One region of the Geothrix mesophila genome, then DNA from elsewhere that is predicted to be linked to it. Evidence: riboswitches for the same ligand, from Rfam matches in the RefSeq annotation. Region 1 holds a riboswitch; the other holds the start of a gene.
What was found. Region 1 has a riboswitch for S-adenosylmethionine ahead of MLG87_RS13960 (O-acetylhomoserine aminocarboxypropyltransferase/cysteine synthase family protein). Riboswitches for the same ligand answer to the same signal wherever they lie in the genome.
Positions count from the first base shown of each region.

Region 2: linked by a shared signal. The riboswitch ahead of MLG87_RS08080 (trans-sulfuration enzyme family protein) and the one ahead of MLG87_RS13960 (O-acetylhomoserine aminocarboxypropyltransferase/cysteine synthase family protein) in region 1 are both predicted to bind S-adenosylmethionine.

Region 1 is NZ_JAKZLD010000004.1:351,072-361,535, reverse strand. It holds gene metH (methionine synthase) at 1-1,225, shown strand, start outside; gene MLG87_RS13970 (SHOCT domain-containing protein) at 1,258-1,764, opposite strand; gene MLG87_RS13965 (hypothetical protein) at 1,983-3,170, shown strand; SAM riboswitch class I at 3,270-3,378, shown strand; gene MLG87_RS13960 (O-acetylhomoserine aminocarboxypropyltransferase/cysteine synthase family protein) at 3,498-4,802, shown strand; gene metA (homoserine O-acetyltransferase MetA) at 4,812-5,747, shown strand; gene MLG87_RS13950 (aspartate kinase) at 5,744-7,087, shown strand; gene MLG87_RS13945 (hypothetical protein) at 7,109-7,339, opposite strand; gene MLG87_RS13940 (hypothetical protein) at 7,579-8,136, shown strand; gene MLG87_RS13935 (YidB family protein) at 8,159-8,551, opposite strand; gene MLG87_RS13930 (GlsB/YeaQ/YmgE family stress response membrane protein) at 8,720-8,974, shown strand; gene MLG87_RS13925 (DUF4126 domain-containing protein) at 8,974-9,921, shown strand; gene MLG87_RS13920 (M13 family metallopeptidase) at 9,979-10,464, shown strand, end outside.
Region 2 is NZ_JAKZLD010000002.1:146,377-156,840, reverse strand. It holds gene MLG87_RS08120 (deoxyhypusine synthase family protein) at 1-890, opposite strand, end outside; gene MLG87_RS08115 (outer membrane lipoprotein-sorting protein) at 1,141-1,839, opposite strand; gene MLG87_RS08110 (phosphomannose isomerase type II C-terminal cupin domain) at 1,839-2,198, opposite strand; gene MLG87_RS08105 (mannose-1-phosphate guanylyltransferase) at 2,464-3,531, opposite strand; gene MLG87_RS08100 (ATP-dependent 6-phosphofructokinase) at 3,596-4,564, opposite strand; gene MLG87_RS08095 (hypothetical protein) at 4,561-4,875, opposite strand; gene thiC (phosphomethylpyrimidine synthase ThiC) at 5,033-6,862, shown strand; gene MLG87_RS08085 (DJ-1/PfpI family protein) at 6,956-7,537, shown strand; SAM riboswitch class I at 7,626-7,734, shown strand; gene MLG87_RS08080 (trans-sulfuration enzyme family protein) at 8,107-9,381, shown strand; gene MLG87_RS08075 (FKBP-type peptidyl-prolyl cis-trans isomerase) at 9,610-10,053, opposite strand; gene MLG87_RS08070 (hypothetical protein) at 10,108-10,287, opposite strand; tRNA gene MLG87_RS08065 (tRNA-Asn) at 10,417-10,464, opposite strand, start outside.

The sequences.
Region 1 (10,464 bases):
CATCCTCAGCAACAACGGCTTCGAGGTAAAGAACCTGGGCATCAAGCAGCCCATCGAATCCATCCTCAAGGAGCTGGAGGCCTGGCCCGCCGATGCCATCGGCCTCTCGGGCCTGCTGGTGAAGTCCACGGTGATCATGAAGGAGAACCTGCACTTCCTGGAGGAGCAGGCCCAGCAGGTGCCCGTCATCCTGGGCGGCGCGGCCCTCACCCGCGACTACGTGGAAGGCGACTGCCGCCGGTCCTATTCGGGCGCGGTGCTCTACGCGGAAGATGCTTTCGAGGGCCTGCGGCACATGCAGGCTCTGGTGGCGGGCGACCTCAGCGTGCCGGCGCCTGCACCAGCCGCTTCCGCGGCGGGCGATATCAAGATCCTGAAGCGAGGGAGCGCTTCGGTGCCGCTCACGGAAGCAGGCCAGAGCAGCTGGGTGCGCCATGACGCGCCTTCGCCGGAGCCACCCTTCTGGGGTGTGCGGGAGATCGCCGACGCGCCCGTGGACCTCTTCGAGCACCTGGACGAGTTCGCCCTGGTGCGGAACCGCTGGGGCTTCAGCCAGGGCAGCCAGGGTGACGAGGCCTTCGCGGCCGTGCTGCGGGACAAGGCCGAGCCCCAGCTGGCGCGCTGGAAGGAGCGCCTCGCGGCCGATCCAGTCTTCCAGCCGAAGGCGCGCTACGGCTACTTCCCCGTGCGGGCCGAGGGCGATGCACTGCGGGTGCTCGATCCCAGCGACCGTTCCAGGACCCTCGCCGTGCTCGGCTTCCCGCGCCAGGGCGCAGGCCGCCGCCTTTGCATCGCGGACTTCTTCCGGGCGGACGCCACCGATGTGCTGGCCCTCCAGCTCGTCACCCTGGGCCAGGCTGCCGCGGACCATGCGGCCAGGCTCTACCGGGAGGATGGCTACGCGGACTACTTCGCCTTCCATGGCCTCGCCACGGAGCTGACGGAGGCCTACGCCGAGCGGCTCCACGCCCGCATCCGACGGGAGCTGGGCATCCACCACAAGGACCTGCCGGGCCGCGCCCTCTTCGCCCAGGGCTACCAGGGCTCCCGCTACTCCTACGGCTATCCCGCCTGCCCCGACCTGGAAGGCAACGGCCCCATCCTCGACCTGCTGCGCGGCGCGGAGATCGGCGTCCACCTCAGCGACAGCCACCAGATGGATCCCGAGTACAGCACCAGTGCCCTCGTGGCCTGGCATCCCCAGGCGCGGTACTTCTCGGTTTGACTGGCCTGCCGACGGACCCCCTGGGTGGGTCCCTACTGAGCCTTCGCCTTCTCCATGACCTTCTGCCGAAGCTCCTGGAACTCCGCCTCGGAGATGAGTCCATCCTTTTTCAGTTTCTCCAGCTTCTCCAATTCGGTGCGCAGGTCGAATGCAGGCGAGGCAGGTGAAGCTCCCCGCATATCGGCAGCCCCCTCCGACCCGCCCGGGCTGGCCTTCACCCGGGCCTCCTGCGCCCTGCGGGAGGGCCGCCCGGCCTTCAGGTCCTCCTGGGTCCCGAAGGCGTCCACTCGACCATTCACAAGACGGACGTACTGGGTTCGGCTGTTGATCTTGATGGCCCCGTACCGATCGTAGGCCTCGTACTCAAGCACTTCGGTGTCGTTGGCGACCGTCGTCTTGGAGGGACCTCCCACGCGTTCGAGCACTTCCTTCTTGGTCATCCCCACCCTGAGCTTCGTCACATCCAGATCCGGCTTGGTACAGCCCATGGAGACAACCGCCGGGAGGGCGAGGATCAAAGCGGCGAAGCGGCGTTGCATGGTGAGGCCCCCCAATCCGTGGCAGGCAGCCCTCGCAGAGGGCGGAGCTTGCCAAGAAGAGCAGTGTGGCAGAGGTGACCTTTCCAGACAGCGGCCGGCAAGGCGTAGCAGGCCAGGAGGAACCGGGCACTCGGGAACGAATGGCCCGCTCTGCGGTCGTGGCTGGGGCACGTCGGGCCATGATCCAATGGTCGGGTGATCGGGCGTGGGAGGTGGCCATGAAGCTGGCCCTGAGGGGTGGATGTCTGCTGCTCGCGGCGCGGGCGCTCTCCGGGCAATCCATCGTGGCCCTGGCAGACCGGCAGGAGGTCGTCCTGGAAGGCCAGGTGCTGCGGCGAACCACCGCGGAGTCAAGGCTCGCTCCGGTCGGAGACCTGCCGGACTTCCGGCCCGGCCTGAAGCCTCTGGGGCGCATGGAAGTGGCCTGGGATGGGTCCAAGGTCTACCAGGTCGGATTCACGGAAGACCACCATCTGGTGGCCCGTTCGGGAAAGCCCTTCTTCACGGATGCCGGGGAACGGCGATGGGCCTGGACTGAGCCGAAGGCCCTTCCCGTCAAGGCAGGGGAAAGCCGGAAACTCCTGGGGGGCTGGGAAGACCGCCTCCTGTTCCTCCAGATGAGCCGGGATGCCAAGGCAGGGCCTCAATCAGCCCCATCTCCCAGGGGCGGAGCCGCATCCCAATGCCTGGTCCGGGTGGATCTGCTGACCGGGGAGGCCGCGCAACTCCTGGAGGTACAAGTCGGAAGCGATGCGCGCATGACAGCCGCGTTTTCCGGTGATGCCTTCTACCTGTTCACGGCCACGGGGAGGGCGGTCCGTGTGCGGGTGCGCACGGAACCCTGGTCCGTGGACCTGATCCACGCCGGGTTTTGGGGCGAGGCCGGCATCACCTTGTGCAAGGACACGGGGGAATTCCGGAATCCCTCTCTGTTCGGCAAAGCGTTTCTCGATGGGGACGGAGCCATCCTGGTCCCGGCCCAGGTGTTCCTGCCCCTGGACCGTGCGGACATCGATCTGGCCTGGTCCAAGCTCCCCCAGTTCCGGAAGGCGGAACTCATCCAGTCCGGGTTCTGGCCGATTCCGGCCGACAAGGAGGTCGGCTGGAAGGATGATGTGCGCTTCCTGAGGTTCGATCCTGTAACCACCCGGTTCACCCAGGTGGACCATTCCCGTTTCGATCATCTCGTGGTGGAAGAGGAGAAGCCTTTCGTGGTCCGCCGGTTCGAGGCGATCGAGTCCACCCAGGACTTCACCTCCGAAGGGGGCAGGATCATGCCGCTGGAGGAGGCCCTGAGAACGGCCGAATCCCCACCAGCGCCCAAAGGCAAGCCCGCCACGACAGTCAATCCCGCCCCCAGGCCCGGCCCAGCTCCCACGAAGCGGAAGGAGCCGGCTCCTCTGTGAAGACAACGAAAGGGGTTGCCAACCAGGTTGCCCGGCGTTACTGTTCTCCACCGGCCCTTCGGGGCCGTTCTCTTACGAGATCCTTGTCAGTTCCATAGCGAGTTATCCAGAAAGGTGGAGGGACGGGCCCTGTGAAACCTTGGCAACCTGCGAAAGCAAGGTGCCAATTCCTGCCGCGATTGAGCGATCAAGCGCGGAGAGATGTCGAGCTGTGTCGAACTGACGCAATCATCGAAGGGGCCCGAGCAATCGGGCCCCTTTTGCTTTTCCTGGACTTGCTTGGACAGACGAGGCCTCGGCCTTTCCATCCCTTTTCCAGGAGACGCCATGAGCGCCAGCCCCACCCCCCGCTTCGAGACCCTCGCTCTCCACGGGGGCCACAGCCCGGATTCGGACACCAAGAGCCGGGCCGTGCCCATCTACCAGACCACCAGCTACGTGTTCGACAGCACCGAGCACGGCGCGGCCCTCTTCAACCTCGAGGTCCCTGGCAACATCTACACCCGCATCATGAACCCCACCACCGCCGTGCTGGAGCAGCGCGTGGCCCAGCTGGAGGGCGGCATCGCGGCCCTGGCCACGGCCTCGGGCCAGGCGGCCATCACCCTCACGCTTACCACCCTGCTCCGCGGCGGCGACCACGTGGTGGCCGGCAACAACCTCTACGGCGGCACCTACAACCTGCTGAGCCACACTCTGCCGCGCGCGGGCATCACCACCACCTTCGTCGACTCGACGAAGCCCGCGGCCTTCCGCGCCGCCCTGCGGCCCGAGACCCGCGCCATCTACATCGAGGCCGTGGGCAATCCCAAGCTGGACGTGCCCGACTTCGAGGCCATCGCCGCCATCGCCCACGGGGCGGGCATCCCGCTCATCGTGGACAACACGCTCCCCAGCCCCTACCTGCTGAACCCCTTCAAGCTCGGCGCGGACATCGTGGTGCACAGCGCCACCAAGTACCTCGGTGGGCACGGAACCTCGGTGGCGGGCCTCATCGTGGACGGCGGCACCTTCGACTGGAAGGGCGGAAAGTTCCCCGAGTTCACCGAGCCCTTCGCCGCCTACCACGGCGCCATCCTGGCGGACCTCGCCGGCCCCGCGGCCTTCATCACCAAGGCCCGCATCGAGGGGCTGCGCGATACCGGCGCCGCCCTGAGCCCCTTCAACGCCTTCCTCATCCTCCAGGGCATCGAGACGCTGCACCTGCGCGTGGAGCGGCACGGCGCGAACGCCCTGGCCCTGGCCCAGTGGCTGGAGACGCACCCCAAGGTGGCCTGGGTGAACTACCCCGGCCTGCCCGACAACGCGAACCACGCCGCCGCGGCCCGGTACTTCCGCCAGGGCGCGGGCTTCGGCGGCATCCTCACCTTCGGCCTCAAATCCTCAGCATCGGGGGGAGGGTTGAAGGCTGGCGGGGCCGTCATCGACGCGGTCCAGCTCTTCTCGCGCCTGGCCAACCTGGGCGACGCCAAGAGCCTCATCATCCACCCCGCCACCACCACCCACGCCCAGCTCTCCGCGGAAGCGCGCGCGGCCACCGGCGTCACCGACGACCTGGTCCGCCTCTCCGTGGGTCTCGAGCACATCGACGACCTCATCGCGGACCTGGATCAGGCCCTGGCGAAAGCGTAGGCCCCAGCCATGCCCGTGAAGATTCCCGACACCCTGCCAGCCCGCGGCGTCCTGGAGGCGGAGAACGTGTTCCTGATGGAGGAGCGCCGCGCCCTCCAGCAGGACATCCGGCCCCTCCGCATCGCCATCCTCAACCTGATGCCCACCAAGATCGCCACGGAGGCCCAGCTCCTGCGCCTGCTGGGCAACTCCCCTCTGCAGGTGGAGGTGACGCTGCTCCACATGGCCTCCCACGAGGCGAAGAACACCCCGGCGGAGCACCTGCTGGAGCACTACGTGTCCTTCGCGGACGTGCGCGGGCAGGCCTTCGACGGGCTCATCGTCACGGGCGCCCCCGTGGAGACGCTACCCTTCGAGGCGGTGGACTACTGGCCGGAGCTGGCGGAGCTGCTGGACTGGGCCCGGACGAACGTCTTCTCCAGCTTCTTCATCTGCTGGGGCGCCCAGGCCGCCCTCCACCACTACTACGGGATCCCCAAGCACCCCCTGGCGGAGAAGCAGTTCGGAGTGTTCCCCCACCGGGTGAACGCGCGCCAGGAGCACCTGGTGCAGGGCTTCGACGATGTGTTTTTCGCGCCCCACTCGCGCCACACGGAGACCCGCCGGCCGGACGTCCTGGCGGAGCCGCGGCTCATGCTCCTGGCCGAGTCGGACGAGGCCGGCGTGTACCTGCTGCAGTCCACGGACCGGCGGCAGGTCTTCGTCACGGGGCACTCGGAGTACGATCCGGGCACCCTCCAGGGCGAGTATGCCCGGGACCTGGGCAAGGGCCTGCCCATCGGCATCCCCCGGAACTACTTCCCGGAGGACGACCCGACCCGCGAGCCCCTGGTGCGCTGGCGGAGCCACGCCAACCTCCTCTTCTCGAACTGGCTGAACTACGCCGTCTATCAGGAGGTCCCCTTCCAGGCGGACGCCCTGCCGGTGGAAGGGAGGCAGGCATGAGCCTGAAAGTCCTCAAGTTCGGCGGCAGCTCCGTGGGCAGCGCCGACGCGCTCCGCCGGGCCGCCGCCATCGTCCACGAGGAGCTCCCGGCGGGCGGCCTGGTGGTGGTCTCGGCCCTGGGGGGCGCCACGGACCGCCTCCTGGAGGCCTGTGCCTCGGCGGGCCGGGGCGACCTGCCCGGTGCGCGGGAGCATCTGGTCGCCCTGAGGGACCGGCATCGCCAGGTGGCCTCCGAGCTGAGCCTCTGGGCCGAAGTCCGGCCTGCCTGGACGCCCCTGTTCGAGCGGCTGGACCAGCTGCTCACGGGCATGGCCATGCTGGGCGAGGCCACGGCCCGGGGGCGGGACTCGGCCCTGGCCCTGGGCGAGACGCTGTCGGCTCATCTGGCGGCCCTCTGCTTCGGCGGGACCTTCAAGGACGTGCGGGACGTGATGCGGACCGATGCCCGCTTCGGCAAGGCGCGGCCCCAGCTCGCGGCCCTGCGCGCCGCCGCCGCGCCCTGGCGCGAGGGTCTGGCGGCCGGCGCCCTCTGGGTCACCCAGGGCTTCCTGGGCGCCACGGCCGAGGGGCACACCACCACCCTGGGACGGGGCGGCTCCGACACCAGCGCCACCCTGCTCGGGGAGGCCCTCGGCGCGACCGAAGTGCAGATCTGGACCGACGTGGACGGCGTGCTCACCGCGGATCCCAGCCTGGTGGCCGAGGCCCAGCCCATCCCCCAGATGAGCCTGGGCGAAGCGGAGGCCCTCAGCGCCTTCGGGGCCAAGGTGCTGCATGCGGACTCCCTGGCTCCCGGCGGCCGGGCGGGCTTCCGGCTCGTGGTGGCCAACACCCTGCGGCCGGCGGCCTCCCGCACGGAGATCCTGCCCGTGCCGCCAGCACGGGCACCGGGCGCCGTCACCTCCGTGGCATACAAAGAAGGCCTCAGCCTCCTGCGTTTCCCGGCCTCGGACGGCCTGGAGCCGCCCCTGGAGGCCGCGCGGCGCCTGGAGGAGGCCGGAGCCCTGCGCTTCGGACTGGTGTCCAGCCCGGCAGGCACCCTGCTCGCGGTGCGGCCGGACACGCCCGCGGCGACCAGGGTGCTGGCCGACCTGGCTGCCGAGGGCCCGGACCTGGAAGCCGGCTGGGCCGTGGTGGCCCTGGTGGGCGAGGGCCTGCGGGCCGATCCGCTGGCCGCCCTGCGCCACCTGGCGGCCCTCGGCCAGGAACCGGTCGGCGGCCTCCTCACCGGCGGCAGCACGGTCTCCATCGCCTTCCTGGTCCCCGAAGCCCGGCTGACGGACCTCATCCCCCGCCTTCACGACCGCTGCGTCCTGGACACCCTCCAGACCCAGCCCTGACCGGATTTTCGCGGTCCCGAATCAGCCCTGGCGCAGGAGCCAGGCGGTCAGGCGCGTGTGGAAGTCCTCGGGGTGCTCCAGGTCCGTGGGTCGCAGTCGGGCGGGATGAGCCGGATCCGCCAGCAGGAGGGGGGCCGCATCCACCAGGTTGGGCAGGCGGTGGCCATCCGGCAGGGACCATAGGGCCCCTCGCGCCTCGTCTTTCCGCACTTCCGGCGCATGGCGCCGGTCGCCCCGTGTCTCGCAGGTCATCACTTCCTCTGTGAATTCTAAAGATAGGGCTCCCCACCCCCTGCGCCACCACCCCCTGATCGGGCCGTGCCTCCTCCGCCCAGGTCGGCCAGGATGACGGGAGAACCGATCCATGACCCAGTCCATACAGCGCCTCAATTCAACATGGATTTTCCCGCGACGGCATCTGACCCCGCTCCCCCGCCGGACGTACATTTCCCGTACGCGGACGCATCCCCCGCGCGAACTGGGGGCAGGTTATGAGGTCACTCAGCGAATCCACCACCAACATCCTGGAATGGCGGCGGTCGGGAGCCAATCCCAGGAGCTTCGAACTGCACGTGGAGCAGGAGGTCTTCGGCACCATGACCTTCATGGACGAAGGCTGCATCCTGGCCCGCGTCGAGACAGCCGAAGGAACCTGGACCCTCAAGCACCTGGGCGTGATGAACCCGGTGGTGACCCTGCGGGAGGAGGGCGGGAAGGTGAACCTCGCCACCTTCCACCCCCACGCATTCCGGCACGGGCGCCTGGAATTCGAGGACGGCGCCGCCTTCGACTGGATCTGGCATCACGGGGTCGGCCCCGGCGGGACCTTTGCGGATCTCAGTGGCATGCCTCTGGTGCGCCTCCATGCCCGCACGGGCCGGGACGCGACTTCCCTTCCCGGCTACGAGCAGGGCGACGTGGAACTGGACACGACACATCCGGCCCGCTTCCGGCATGCCATCCTCGCGGCCATCGGGTGGTACCTGATCGTCTTCGACCACCTGAAGGTACGCGACGCCACGGCCGCGGAGACCGCGCTCCGGATGTAGCGTCCCGTTTTTTCAGGCGCGATCAGCCCAGGAACTTCTTCAGCAGATCCATGCCGATGCCGCCTTCGGGCAGGCTGCCCTGGGGGCTCAGCTTGTCGATCACCTGGGGCAGGAGGCTGGCCAGGCCTGAGGCGGCTTCGCCGTGGGAGACGCCCAGCTGGCCCGCCAGCTGCTGAAGCTGATCGGAGCCCAGGGCCGCCTGGACGTGCTCAGCGCTGATGGGCTGGTTCTCGCCGGTACTGATCCAGGAGGCCACCTGGTCGCCCAGCCCCTTCTCCTGGAACTGGCCCAGCAGGCCCTGGAGGCCGCCGGGATGGTTCTGGATGAGGCCCATGATGGCGCCCATGAGCGGGTTGCCGCCCTCCGCCTGACCGCCCTGTCCCAGCAGACCGCCCACCATGTCCAGCAGACCCATGACATCCTCCTCGGGAAGTGGAGCCCCAGCTTCCTCTCCGGTCCTGCCTTCCGCAAGTCCTGAATTCAAGGCATCTCAGCATGATGTGTCCCGGGTTTTGCGATTGACCGCACCTGACCCGAAGCCTAAGGTGGCTGCATCATTGCCCAACCCATCGAGGAGGTCTGCATGCTCCACCTCATCTGGACCTGCATCATCGGTCTCATCGCCGGCGCCGTGGCCAAGCTCGTCATGCCCGGCAAAGATCCGGGCGGGTGGATCGTCACCATGGTCCTCGGCATCGCGGGCTCCTTCCTCGGCACCTGGATCGGGCGGGCCGTGGGCCACTACCAGGAAGGTCAGGGCGCGGGCTTCCTCATGTCCGTGGTGGGTGCGGTGATCCTCCTGGGCATCTACCACCTGTATAAACGGTTCACGGCTTGATGGGCCCAGCGCAGACCCTGGCGGCCATCCTCGGCCTCTCCACCGTCTCCGGCATCAACCTCTACCTCACGGTGCTCCTGGTGGGCGCGGGGCAGCGCTATGGCTGGATCCACGGCCTGCCCCCGGACCTGGCCATCCTCAGCCACCCGGTGGTGCTGGGGGTGGCGGCCCTCCTGTTCCTGCTGGAGTTCCTGGCGGACAAGGTGCCCTTCATCACGCCCATCTGGGATGGCCTGCACACCTTCATCCGGCCCCTGGGCGGAGCCCTCCTGGCCCTGGGGGCCGCGGGCGAGCTGCACCCTGTGGCCAAGGTGCTGGCCCTGCTGGCAGGCGGCACCATCGCCCTGGGCACCCACGGCAGCAAGATGGGCGTGCGGCTCCTGGCCCACACGGCGCCGGAACCCGCCAGCCACAGCGTTCTCAGCGTGGCGGAGGACGTGGGTGTCGTCGGGCTCTTGGCCCTGGCCTACAGCCACCCCGCCATCGCGCTGCCCGTGCTCGGCGCGGTGCTGGTGGCCACGGCCCTCCTCCTGCCGCTGCTGCTGCGGGCCCTGGCCTTCGTGCTCACGGGCTTCCGCGGCGCCCTGCGCTCCCTGGTGGGGCGGGGCACCCGCGACGAGATCCCCCTCTGGGCGGAACTGAAGGCCCTGGAGCTGGCGCCCACCCGCCCCACGGAGATCCTGCCCTGCTTCGCCCGCCGGGTGAAGGGCCTGCCGCGGTTCCACGGCGCCTTCCTCGTGCAGGCGGGCGGAAACTGGCACCTGGTCTACCGGCGCTGGTTCCGCACCCGCAGCCTCGCCTTCGACGCCGCGTCGGGACCAGTCCGCACCATCCCCGGCCTCCTGTGGGACACGGCCGTGTTCCTCCAGGACGGGAAGGCCCAGGTCCTGCTGGTGGGGCGGGATTGGCGCCATGCGCTGCCCGCGGAGATGCCGCAGCCCTCCTAACCCCCCACCTTCCCCAACGGAGCCTTTCGGTCCACCCTGGAAGGTCCTGAGGTACCCATGCGCGGATCTTTGCCCCTCCTTTCCCTGTGTCTCACCGTCCCCGCCCTGGTGGCGTCCCCGCCCAAGGCCGCGCCCCACGGCCTCGACCTGACCGGCATGGACCGCGGCGTGGCGCCCGGCGACGACTTCTTCGCCTACGCCAACGGAGCCTGGGTGAAGCGGACGGAGATCCCCGCGGATCGCGGTTCCTACGGGGTGGGCCGCGAGGTGGCGGACCTCACGGACCGTCGCACCGCCGCCCTGATCCAGGCCGCCGCGAAGGCGCCGGCTGGTTCCGAGCTGCGGAAGGTCGGCGACTTCTACACCAGCTTCATGGCCGAGAAGGCCATCGACAAGAAGGGCCTCGGTCCCCTCCAGCCCACCTTCAAGGCCATCGCCGCCATCCAGGGCCGCCAGGACCTGGCCCGGTACCTGGGGACGACCCTGCGAGCGGACGTGGACGTGCTGAACAACACCCAGTACCACACCGCCAACTTCCTCGGC
Region 2 (10,464 bases), on a different contig from region 1:
GTGATCTTCTCGTTGGGCACGGCGCCGGAGTACGAGCCGTAGCTGGTGGTCGAGTCGCTGATCTGGCAGAAGTAGCCCCAGAGAGGCACGTCGGTCAGCTCCAGATCCTGGTGCAGCATGGGCACCACGCAGATGGGGAAGTCGCCGGAGATGCCGCCCGCGATCTGGAACATACCCAGGGGCGAGGTCTTGGTGACTTCCTGGTAGTGCTTGGCCAGCCAGGTCATGTACTCGATGCCGGTGCGCACCGTGTGGACGTTCTTCACGTCGCCGCGGATGACGGCGGCCGCGAACATGTTGCCCAGGGTGCTGTCCTCCCAGCCGGGAACCACGATGGGCACGTTCTTCTCGAGGGCCGCCAGCATCCAGGAATGCCTGGGGTCGATCTGGTAGTACTGCTCGTACTTTCCGCTCTTCAGCACCTTCTGGAAGAACTCGTGGGGGAAGTAGCGCTCGCCCTTGGCGTCGGCCTCCATCCACACCTCGAGCATGGCCTTCTCCATGCGGCGCATGGCCTCCATCTCCGGGATGCACGTGTCGGTCACGCGGTTCATGTGACGGGCGAGGAGACCCGCCTCATCCTGCGGCGTCAGATCGCGGTAGTGGGGCACGCGCTCGTAGAAGTCGTGGGCCACCAGGTTGAAGATGTCCTCCTCCAGGTTGGCGCCCGTGCAGACGATGAGGTGCACCTTGTCCTGGCGGATCATCTCGGCGAAGGAGAGGCCCAGCTCGGCGGTGCTCATGGCCCCGCCCAGGGTCACCATCATCTTGCCGCCCTTCTCCAGGTAGACCCGGTAGCCCTCGGCGGCATCCACCAGGGCCGCGGCATTGAAATGCCGGAAGTGGTGCTTCACATAGCTGCCGACGGGTCCGAGCTTGGGCGTGGACATAAATCCTCCGAATCCTTCCATTGTGCCAGCGGCCCCACCCCGGTCCGAGGACAGATTGCGGCCCAGGCCCCGCACCAAAAGCTCGTCCCAAAAAGGAAGCGCCCGGAGGTACGGGCGCTTCGTGAGGGTAGATTTGGCGGGGTTTCGAGTGGTGGGGCGTTTCAGCGGGAGCCCCGCGAACGGGGCTGGGATCGATTGGTGGGACGGTTGGTGGCAGGAAGCCCTCGCGGGCACCTCGACGACCATTCTATCACCGCCCGGCCCCCGGAACGTCAAAGACCCCGGACGCCACGCCGCCCCGGGTCCAGTTCGCGAAGGTCAGCTCCGCCTTGCCGCCGCCGGCCTCTTCGATCTCGAGGCGCGACAGCACGGACTGCCCGTGGGCCTGGACCGGCGGGCCGAAGCGGGCCGTGCGGGCCAGGCGCCCGGAGGCCAACCGGAACTCCGCCTTCAGGGGTAGCGACCCCTCCTTGGCCACCCAGAGGATCACCTGGCGGGCGCTGAGGGCCGGCCGCTTGGCCGCCAGGTCCAGCCGCCAGCAGGCCCGGTCCTCCAGGGACGCTTCCGTCACCTCCCGTACGGCATAGTCATCCCGGAACCGCGTGCGGGCCACGTCCCCGCCCGCGGCGGGGCCCATGAGGCGCTGCTGGGGCGAGACCTTCACCGGCCGCTTCGTGCCGGGCAGCAGCAGCCACATCTCGTCGCCCAGGAGCAGCACGGCGCGACCCTTCTCCTTCTCGGAGAGCCCGTCCAGCCGGGCGTCGCCGTTCTCGCGGGCCGACACCTTCCACCGCTGGACCACCCCCGGCGCCTTCATGGCCAGCTCCACCGTGAAGGCGGGCCAGGGGTGGCGCAAGCGGTCCACCCGGCCGAGGATCTCGCCGCCCTCCGGAGTGGGGCTCTGGGCCAGGATAGGCAGGGCGGCGGTGAAGAGCAGGGCCGCCCGCATCAGCGGCGCCCGTAGTCGTCCTGGAGCCGCTCGATGTCCGCCTCATCGAAGGTCCCCAGGCTCACCTCCAGCACGCGCACCGGATGGAGGGCGCCGGCGTCGCAGCGCAGGCGGTGGGTGCTGCCCTGGGGCAGCCAGACCTCCTCGCCCACGGTGGGACGAAGCTCCGCGCCATCGCGGTCCACCACCACGCCCGGATCCAGGGCCACCCACAGCTCGCCGCGGTGCGCGTGGCGCTGGAGGCTGAGCTTCTGGCCAGGGTTGCAGGTGAGGATCTTCACCGTGCAGGGCGTGTTGAGGGCGTACTGGTCGAAGGAGCCCCAGGGCTTGTCTACGTGGAGGGTGTCGGGTCGCTGCATGGTCTCTGCTCGCTGGAAAAGTCCGTTCATCATCGCCGCTCGGCCCGCCTCGCGGGGGGCTCCGGGACTACCCCCGGATCGCACGCCAGGCCCGTGGCGTGCTCCCGCTCATCCTTCGGATTCGCGGACGGGGCCCCGTCCGCCAGGGCTTGTCTACGTGAAGGGTGTCAGGTCGCTGCATGGTCGGTCCTCGGTCTTCAGTCTTCAGTCTTCAGTCTTCAGTCTTCAGTCTTCAGTCTTCAGTCTTCAGTCTTCAGTCTTCAGGCTAGAGCAGATCCTCGCGGCCCTCGGCCTTGAGGCGCTCGACGATCTGCTTGACGGTCTGGGCGCGGTCGCGGTGGCAGATGAGGAGGGCGTCGTCGTCGTCCACCACGATGAGGTCATCCACGCCGCTGGCGGCGATGAGGCGCTTGCCCCCGAAGAAGGCGCTGTTGCGGGTGTCCAGGAGCAGGGTCTCGCCCTGGCTTACGTTGCCTTCGGGATCGGTCTCCTGGAACTCAATGGCCGCGGGCCAGGAGCCCACGTCGGACCAGCGGAAGCGGGTGGGCACCACCGCCACCGTCTCGGCCTTCTCCATGAGCGCCACGTCGATGGCCACCTTGGGCAGCTGCCGGTAGGCGGCCCCGAGGGCTGCGGGATCGGCGCCCGCCGCCACCCAGGCGTCCAGGGGCTTCAGCACCTCCGGCGCATGCTTCGCCAGCCCCTCGCGGAAATCGGTCAGGGTCCACACGAACATGCCGGCGTTCCAGTAGTGGCGGCCGGATTCGAGGTACTGGACCGCCACCTCCACCGGCGGCTTCTCGCGGAAGGCCACCACCTTCTGCACGGGGCCGTGGCCCTCGGATTCGATGTAGCCGTAGCCCGTTTCCGGGTACGTGGGCTTGATGCCGAAGGTGACCAGCTCGTGTTCCCAGGCGGCGTGCTTCACGGCCGTGTCCAGGTCCTCCAGGAACAGGTCCCGGTCGCCGATCCAGTGGTCCGCCGACAGCACGGCCATGACGCCATGGGGCACCTTCCGCTCGATCTGAACCAGGGCCAGAGCCAGGCAGGGCGCAGTGTTGCGGCCCTCGGGCTCCACGATCACGTTCTCCGGCGGCAGCTCGGGCAGCATGCGGCGCGTCTCGGCGGCCAGGTCCTCCGTGGTCACCACGAAGATGCGCTCGGGGGCCACATGGCCGTCCAGGCGGCGCACGGTCTGGTGCAGCAGCGTCTCTGTGCCCACGATGGCCAGGAACTGCTTGGGGCGGGCATTGCGACTGCGGGGCCAGAACCGGGTTCCCCGCCCCCCGGCCATGACGACGGCGACCAGGGAATCCTTGTGGCTATCCGACATCACCTGCCTCCTGCAATCCTGCGACCTTCCAGGGGAACATGGGCCCGCGCCCCTCACAAGCCACCTAGCGTGAAAGGACGTCCACCAGGTCGCTCAGGTCCTCCGGAGGCGCAGGCGGAGAATCGAGGATGCGGGCCAGGGGCTGGACCGCGAGGGCCCCGGCCACCTCGCCCAGGTAGAAGCCGCCCTGCCCCGCGTCCAGGAGCCGCACGGCCTCGGCGCCCCAGCGGCAGCCCCAGATGCGGTCCAGGGCGGAAGGGCTCCCACCCCGCTGGATGTGGCCGAGCACCACCACGCGCAGATCCAGGCCGTAGTCCCGACGAAGCCGGTCGCCCACGGCCACGGCGCTGCCCAGGCCGTCGCCTTCGGCCACCACCACGATGGAGCTGCGCTTGCCCCGCAGCCAGTTGGCGTTGAGGCGCGCCACCAGGGCCTGGTAGGAGCCGTCCGGCGACTCGGGAAACAGCACGGCCTCGGCGCCGCAGGCCAGGGCCGTGTGGACGGCCAGCATGCCCGAGCTGCGGCCCATGACCTCCACCAGGAAGAGCCGCCCGTGGCTGGAGGCCGTGTCCCGGATGCGGTCGATGGCCTCCACGGCGGTGTTCAGGGCGGTGTCGAAACCCAGGGTGCGGTCCGTGCCGGGCAGGTCGTTGTCGATGGTGCCCGGAATGCCCGCGCAGGGGACGCCTTGCTCCCGGTGGAGGGCCTCGGCGGCCCGGAAGCTGCCATCCCCGCCGATGACCACCAGGGCCTGGATGCCCGCCTCCCGCAGGTTCGCCGCGGCCTCGGCGCGCCGAGCCGCCTCGTGGAATTCCGGGCAGCGGGCTGTGTGCAGCACCGTCCCGCCCCGCTGGAGGATGTTGGCGCAGGCGCGGCTGGGCATGGGGGACCAGTCCTTCTCCAGCACCCCCTGGTAGCCGCGCCGGATGCCCCAGGCCTCATACCCCAGGGCGTCCGCCTGACGGACCGCCGCACGGATGGCGGCATTCATGCCCGGAGCGTCCCCCCCGGAGGTGAGGACGCCGATCCTCATTTCGCCTTCCGGTGGGCCGGCAGCTTGGAGCGGGACACAGAGCCCCTCCCCTTGGCCGAGGCCGCCTTGCTCCGCTTGCGGACCTTGCCCTTGACCCGCCGGCCCTTCCGCGTGTCCTTCACGTGGGCTTCCGGCGGCGGCAGGGGGGGCGGCTCGACGATGCCCCTGGGCACCGGCGGGAGGTCCCCTTCGGAGATCCCCTGGGCCGAGGCCCGCTGGGCCCGGATCTTCATCACGGGGTCCTCCTGGGGCCGCGGGGCGGCCACCAGCCCCAGGGCCAGGCTGCTGATGAACAAGACGCGTCGCGGCATGGTCCCTCCTGTAATCAATTATCGCGCATCCGGACGGATGCGGCGCTCCACCTCTCCTGTGCGCCGCGTTTTGGATTCGTCCCCCCGGCCCCCCTCGCGATAAACTTGCTGATTCAGGGATCAATCCCGGCCCGACCTCAACAAGTCCGGAGTTTTCATGACCATGCAATCCGGTTCCGCCCCCATGGACGGCACGGCCCTGGCGGCCTGCCTGAAGCCTTTCCCCGCCTCCACCAAGATCCACGTGGCCGGCAGCCTCCCGGGCGTCCGGGTGCCCTTCCGGCAGGTCCAGCTGCAGCCCACCCGGGACTTCCAGGACCGCCTCACCGAGAATCCGCCCGTGGTGCTCTACGACACCTCGGGCCCCTACACCGATCCCGCCGTGGCCATCGACGTGGCCAAGGGCCTGACCCCGCTGCGCCAGGACTGGATCCTGGGCCGGGGCGACGTGGAGGCGCTGCCCGGCGCCACCAGCCTCTACCGCAAGCTCCGCGAGCGCGACCAGGAGCTGGACGCCATCCGGTTCCACGCGGACCGCAAGCCCCTGCGCGCCAAGGCCGGCCGCAACGTCACCCAGCTGCACTACGCGCGGCAGGGCATCATCACTCCCGAGATGGAGTTCATCGCCATCCGCGAGAACCTGGGCCGCGAGGCCGCCGGGACCAAGAGCCGCATCACGCCCGAGTTCGTGCGCGACGAGGTCGCCCGGGGCCGCGCCATCATCCCCGCCAACATCAACCACCCGGAGACCGAGCCGATGATCATCGGCCGCAACTTCCTGGTGAAGATCAACGCCAACATCGGCAACTCCGCCGTGGCTTCCAGCATCGAGGAGGAGGTCGAGAAGATGGCCTGGTCCATCCGCTGGGGCGCCGACACGGTGATGGACCTCAGCACGGGCAAGAACATCCACGAGACCCGCGAGTGGATCCTGCGCAACAGCCCCGTACCCATCGGCACGGTGCCCATCTACCAGGCCCTCGAGAAGGTGAACGGCAAGGCCGAGGACCTCACCTGGGAGATCTATCGCGACACGCTCATCGAGCAGGCCGAACAGGGCGTGGACTACTTCACCATCCACGCCGGCGTGCTGCTGCGCTACGTGCCGCTGACCGCCAAGCGCGTCACGGGCATCGTCTCCCGCGGCGGCAGCATCCTGGCCAAGTGGTGCCTGGCCCACCACAAGGAGAACTTCCTCTACACGCACTTCGAGGAGATCTGCGAGATCATGAAGGCCTACGACGTGGCCTTCTCGCTGGGCGACGGCCTGCGCCCCGGCAGCACCGCCGACGCCAATGACGAGGCCCAGTTCGGCGAACTGGAGACCCTGGGCGAGCTCACCAAGATCGCCTGGAAGCACGATGTGCAGGTGATGATCGAGGGCCCCGGCCACGTGCCCATGCACCTCATCCAGGAGAACATGACCAAGCAGCTGGAAGTCTGCGACGAGGCGCCCTTCTACACCCTGGGCCCCCTCACCACGGACGTCGCGCCGGGCTACGACCACATCACCTCGGCCATCGGCGCCGCCATGATCGGCTGGTACGGCTGCGCCATGCTGTGCTACGTGACACCCAAGGAGCACCTGGGCCTGCCCAACAAGAAGGACGTGAAGGACGGCGTCATCACCTACAAGATCGCGGCCCACGCCGCGGACCTGGCCAAGGGCCACCCCGGCGCCCGCCTCTGGGACGACGCCATGAGCAAGGCTCGTTTCGAGTTCCGCTGGGAGGACCAGTTCAACCTGGCCCTGGACCCCGACACCGCCCGCGAGTTCCACGACGAGACCCTGCCCGCCGAGGGCGCCAAGACCGCCCACTTCTGCTCCATGTGCGGCCCCCACTTCTGCTCCATGAAGATCTCGGACGACGTGCGGCAGTACGCCGAAGCGCATGGCTACAACGAGGAGGAGGCCCTGCAGAAGGGCATGGAGGAGATGGCGGAGACGTTCGTGCAGAAGGGCGCCGAGGTCTATCAGAAGGCCTGATTCGCTCCCTGCACGAAAAAGCCCCGCCACCGGCGGGGCTTTTTCGTGGATGGGCGCGTATCATCGGGGCGGTTTCTCATCCAGGAGGCAGTCATGGCCGCGAAGAAGATCCTCATGCTCGTGGGCGATTTCGGAGAGGACTACGAAATCATGGTGCCCTTCCAGACCCTGCTCGCCGTGGGCCACACGGTCCACGCCGCGTGCCCCGACAAGAAGGCCGGCGAGTCCGTGGCCACGGCCATCCACGACTTCGAAGGCCACCAGACTTACTCCGAAAAGCCCGGCCACCGCTTCGCCCTCAACGCCACCTTCGCGGACCTCAAACCGGACCAGTACGACGCCCTGGTGATCCCCGGCGGTCGCGCCCCCGAGTACCTGCGCCTCAACCCCAAGGTGCTGGAGATCGTTCGCCACTTCTTCACCGCCAAGAAGCCCGTGGCCGCCATCTGCCACGGCGCCCAGATCCTCTCCGCCGCGGGCGTGCTCGAGGGACGCACCTGCTCCGCCTATCCCGCCTGCCGCGCCGAAGTGGAAGTGGCCAAGGGGAAGTACGCCGACATCGCCATCGATGGCGCCGTCACGGACGGCAACCTCGTCACCGCCCCGGCATGGCCCGCCCATCCCGCCTGGATCGCCCAGTTCCTGCAGGTGCTGGGAACCCGCATCACCCTTTGATCCGCGAGCCTGGTGTCAATTACTTGTTGGCAGACCTTTCCCGGCTCTCCATACTGGTCGTCCACAGGATCTTTGTCAGTTTCATCACGCGATATCCAGAAAGGTGGAGGGACGGGCCCTGTGAAACCTTGGCAACCTGCGAGAGCAAGGTGCCAATTCCTGCCGCGGTCGATTGATCGACCGCGGAAAGATGCTGACGTGTCAGAAGCTGACATGCGAAGGGGCCCGAGAAATCGGGCCCCTTCGTTAGAGTGCCTAACCAAACCCCGACCGGGCCGCGAGAAAGCCAGGCGGGATGCACCGCAAGGAAGGGCCCGCAGGGCGATGTGGTTCATCGTTCAAGGGCCGTGACGCCGCGGGGCGCCCACCTGGCTTTCTCCCTCCGGGCGAGGGCCAGCGGGCGTCGCGGTGCCGCGTCACGCTCGTCGCGCGTAGTACCCGCTACGCGTCTCCTCGCGTTCCTCGCCTCGCTCGCCCGGTGGCCCTCGCGCGGCCCCGTGGGGGTTTGGTTAGGCACTCTGATTTGGATCGCAGTGGAACGACGGAGATCCTCCACCACGGAGGCTCCCTTGAGCGAGCAGTACCTCGATACCAACGTGCCGGGCAACCCGGCCTACCACTTCACCATCCTGCCCCCGGCACGGGAGAGCGAGGCCGGCTGGATCCACCGGGCCGGGCTGGTGCCGGACGCGGGCCTGGCCACCCAGTGCGTGCATGCGGGCGTGCAGCCCGATCCGGCCTATGGGTCGGTCATGCCGCCGCTGTACCTCTCGTCCACTTTCGCCTTCAAGGACATCTGCACCAACGCCGGCTACGACTACACCCGCAGCGGCAACCCCACCCGGGCGGCCCTGGAGGAAGCCCTCGCCCTGCTGGAGGGCGGCCACGGCGCCACTTGCACCAGCACGGGCATGAGCGCCATCCTCGTGGTCCTGAACCTGCTGCCCCACGGCAGCCACCTCGTCTGCACCGTGGACTGCTACGGCGGCACCTTCCGCCTGCTGGAGCACGCCAAGCGCTTCTACGGCCTGGAGGTCACCTACCTCGACCTCGCGGACCTCGAGGCGGTGGCGGCGGCCCTCCGGCCCAACACGCGCCTGATCTGGATCGAGTCGCCCTCGAATCCCCTGCTGCGCCTCACGGACATCGCCGCGGTGGCGGAGCTGGCCCATCGCCAGCCGGGTTGCCTCGTGGCCGTCGACAACACCTTCCTCTCGCCCTACCTCCAGCGGCCCTTCGAGCTGGGCGCCGACCTCGTCATCCACTCCACGACCAAGTACCTCAACGGCCACAGCGACGTGGTGGGCGGGGCCGTGGTGGCCGGGCCGGGCCGCCTGGCCCTCACCCAGCAGATCCAGAGCGTGAACAACCTGCTGGGCACCTCGCAGGCGCCCCACGACTGCTTCCTGGTGCTGCGCGGCCTGAAGACGCTGCCCCTCCGCATGCGCCAGCACGAGGCCACGGCCCAGGTGCTGGCAGAGTTCCTGGCGGCCCACCCCGCCGTGGGGAAGGTCCACTACCCGGGCCTGCCCGGCCACCCGCAGCACGGGCTGGCAAAGCGGCAGCAGCGCGGCTTCGGCGCCATGCTCAGCTTCGAGCTGAAGGAGGGCGGGCCGGAGCGGCTGAACCACGTGCTCCGGAGGCTGCGCTGGTTCACCCTGGCGGAGAGCCTGGGTGGCGTGGAGTCGCTGGTGGCCCACCCGGCCTCCATGACCCACGCCTCCATGACGCCCGAGGCCCGGAAGCGCGCCGGCATCAGCGACGACCTCATCCGGCTCTCCGTGGGCCTGGAGGACGTGCGGGACTTGCGCGCGGACCTGGTCCAGGCCCTGGCGGTCGACTGAGGCCGATCCCACTCCGACAAGGCTCGAACGCCACCCAAAAACCACAAGCCGGAACGAGAAGAGCGCGATGCGGAGCCAAGCTCCGGGCGAAGCCCCCGAAGGTTGGCTCGCGGGACACAGAACCATCTGGGCTCAAGAACCCAAATCACCCTTTGCGCCCTTTGCTCGCCCGGAAGGCGCTTCGCGCGCTTCGCGTTCTGTTTTTTTCCGGGCCGTCGGCTGCGAGAGCTACTGGACCCCCAGCAGCTCCACATCGAAGATCAGGTCGGCGTTGGGCGGGATGTCTCCGCCGGCGCCACGGGCGCCGTAGCCCAGCGCCGCGGGGATGTACAAGGTGCGCTTGCCGCCCGCCTTCATGGTCATGAGCCCCTCGTCCCAGCCCTTGATGACACGGCCCACACCGATGGGGATGGCCAGCGGCTCGCCGCGATCCACGGAGCTGTCGAACTTCTTCCCCTTCTTCCCGTGGTCCGACAGCCAGCCCGTGTAGTGGACGAGGCAGCGCTGGCCCCGCTGGGGCGCGGCTCCCGTGCCCACCTTCGTGTCCAGGTACTTCAACCCGCTGGCTGTTGTGACCAGGGCGGGCGCCTTCGCCTTGGTGCGCCCAGCCGCCTGGGCGGGTGTCGCTGGCGTAAGCACCAGCGCCAGCAGGGCAAGGGGCCAGACGGGCATCGCATGGCGCATGGGGATCTCCTCCGGAACGGGTGTGATGACAGGTCCCGCCTTTCAAGTCTGCCAGAGGATGCGCTCGCGGGCCGGCTGCCACTCGCCTGACCCGCCCTGCTGCGCAGGGCGCTTCCACTCCTCGCTGGGTCGTTTGTGAGTCGAGGCCTCCGGGTTGCTCTCCAGGTGAACCCAGAGGCGTGGAGATTTGAACCCGTTGCCGGCGAACCACTCGTGCTTCATCCGCTCCGGTAGCGCCCCGCGCTGCCGGAGCGGCGCACTCGCGGGCCGGCTGCCACTCGGGGGTCCAAATCCGCCAGGTCCTAGCCCAACAAAGAACAAGGGGTCCCGGTGGGACCCCTTGTTCTTTGTTGGCTCCGGAGGAGGGATTTGAACCCCCGACCTAGTGATTAACAGTCA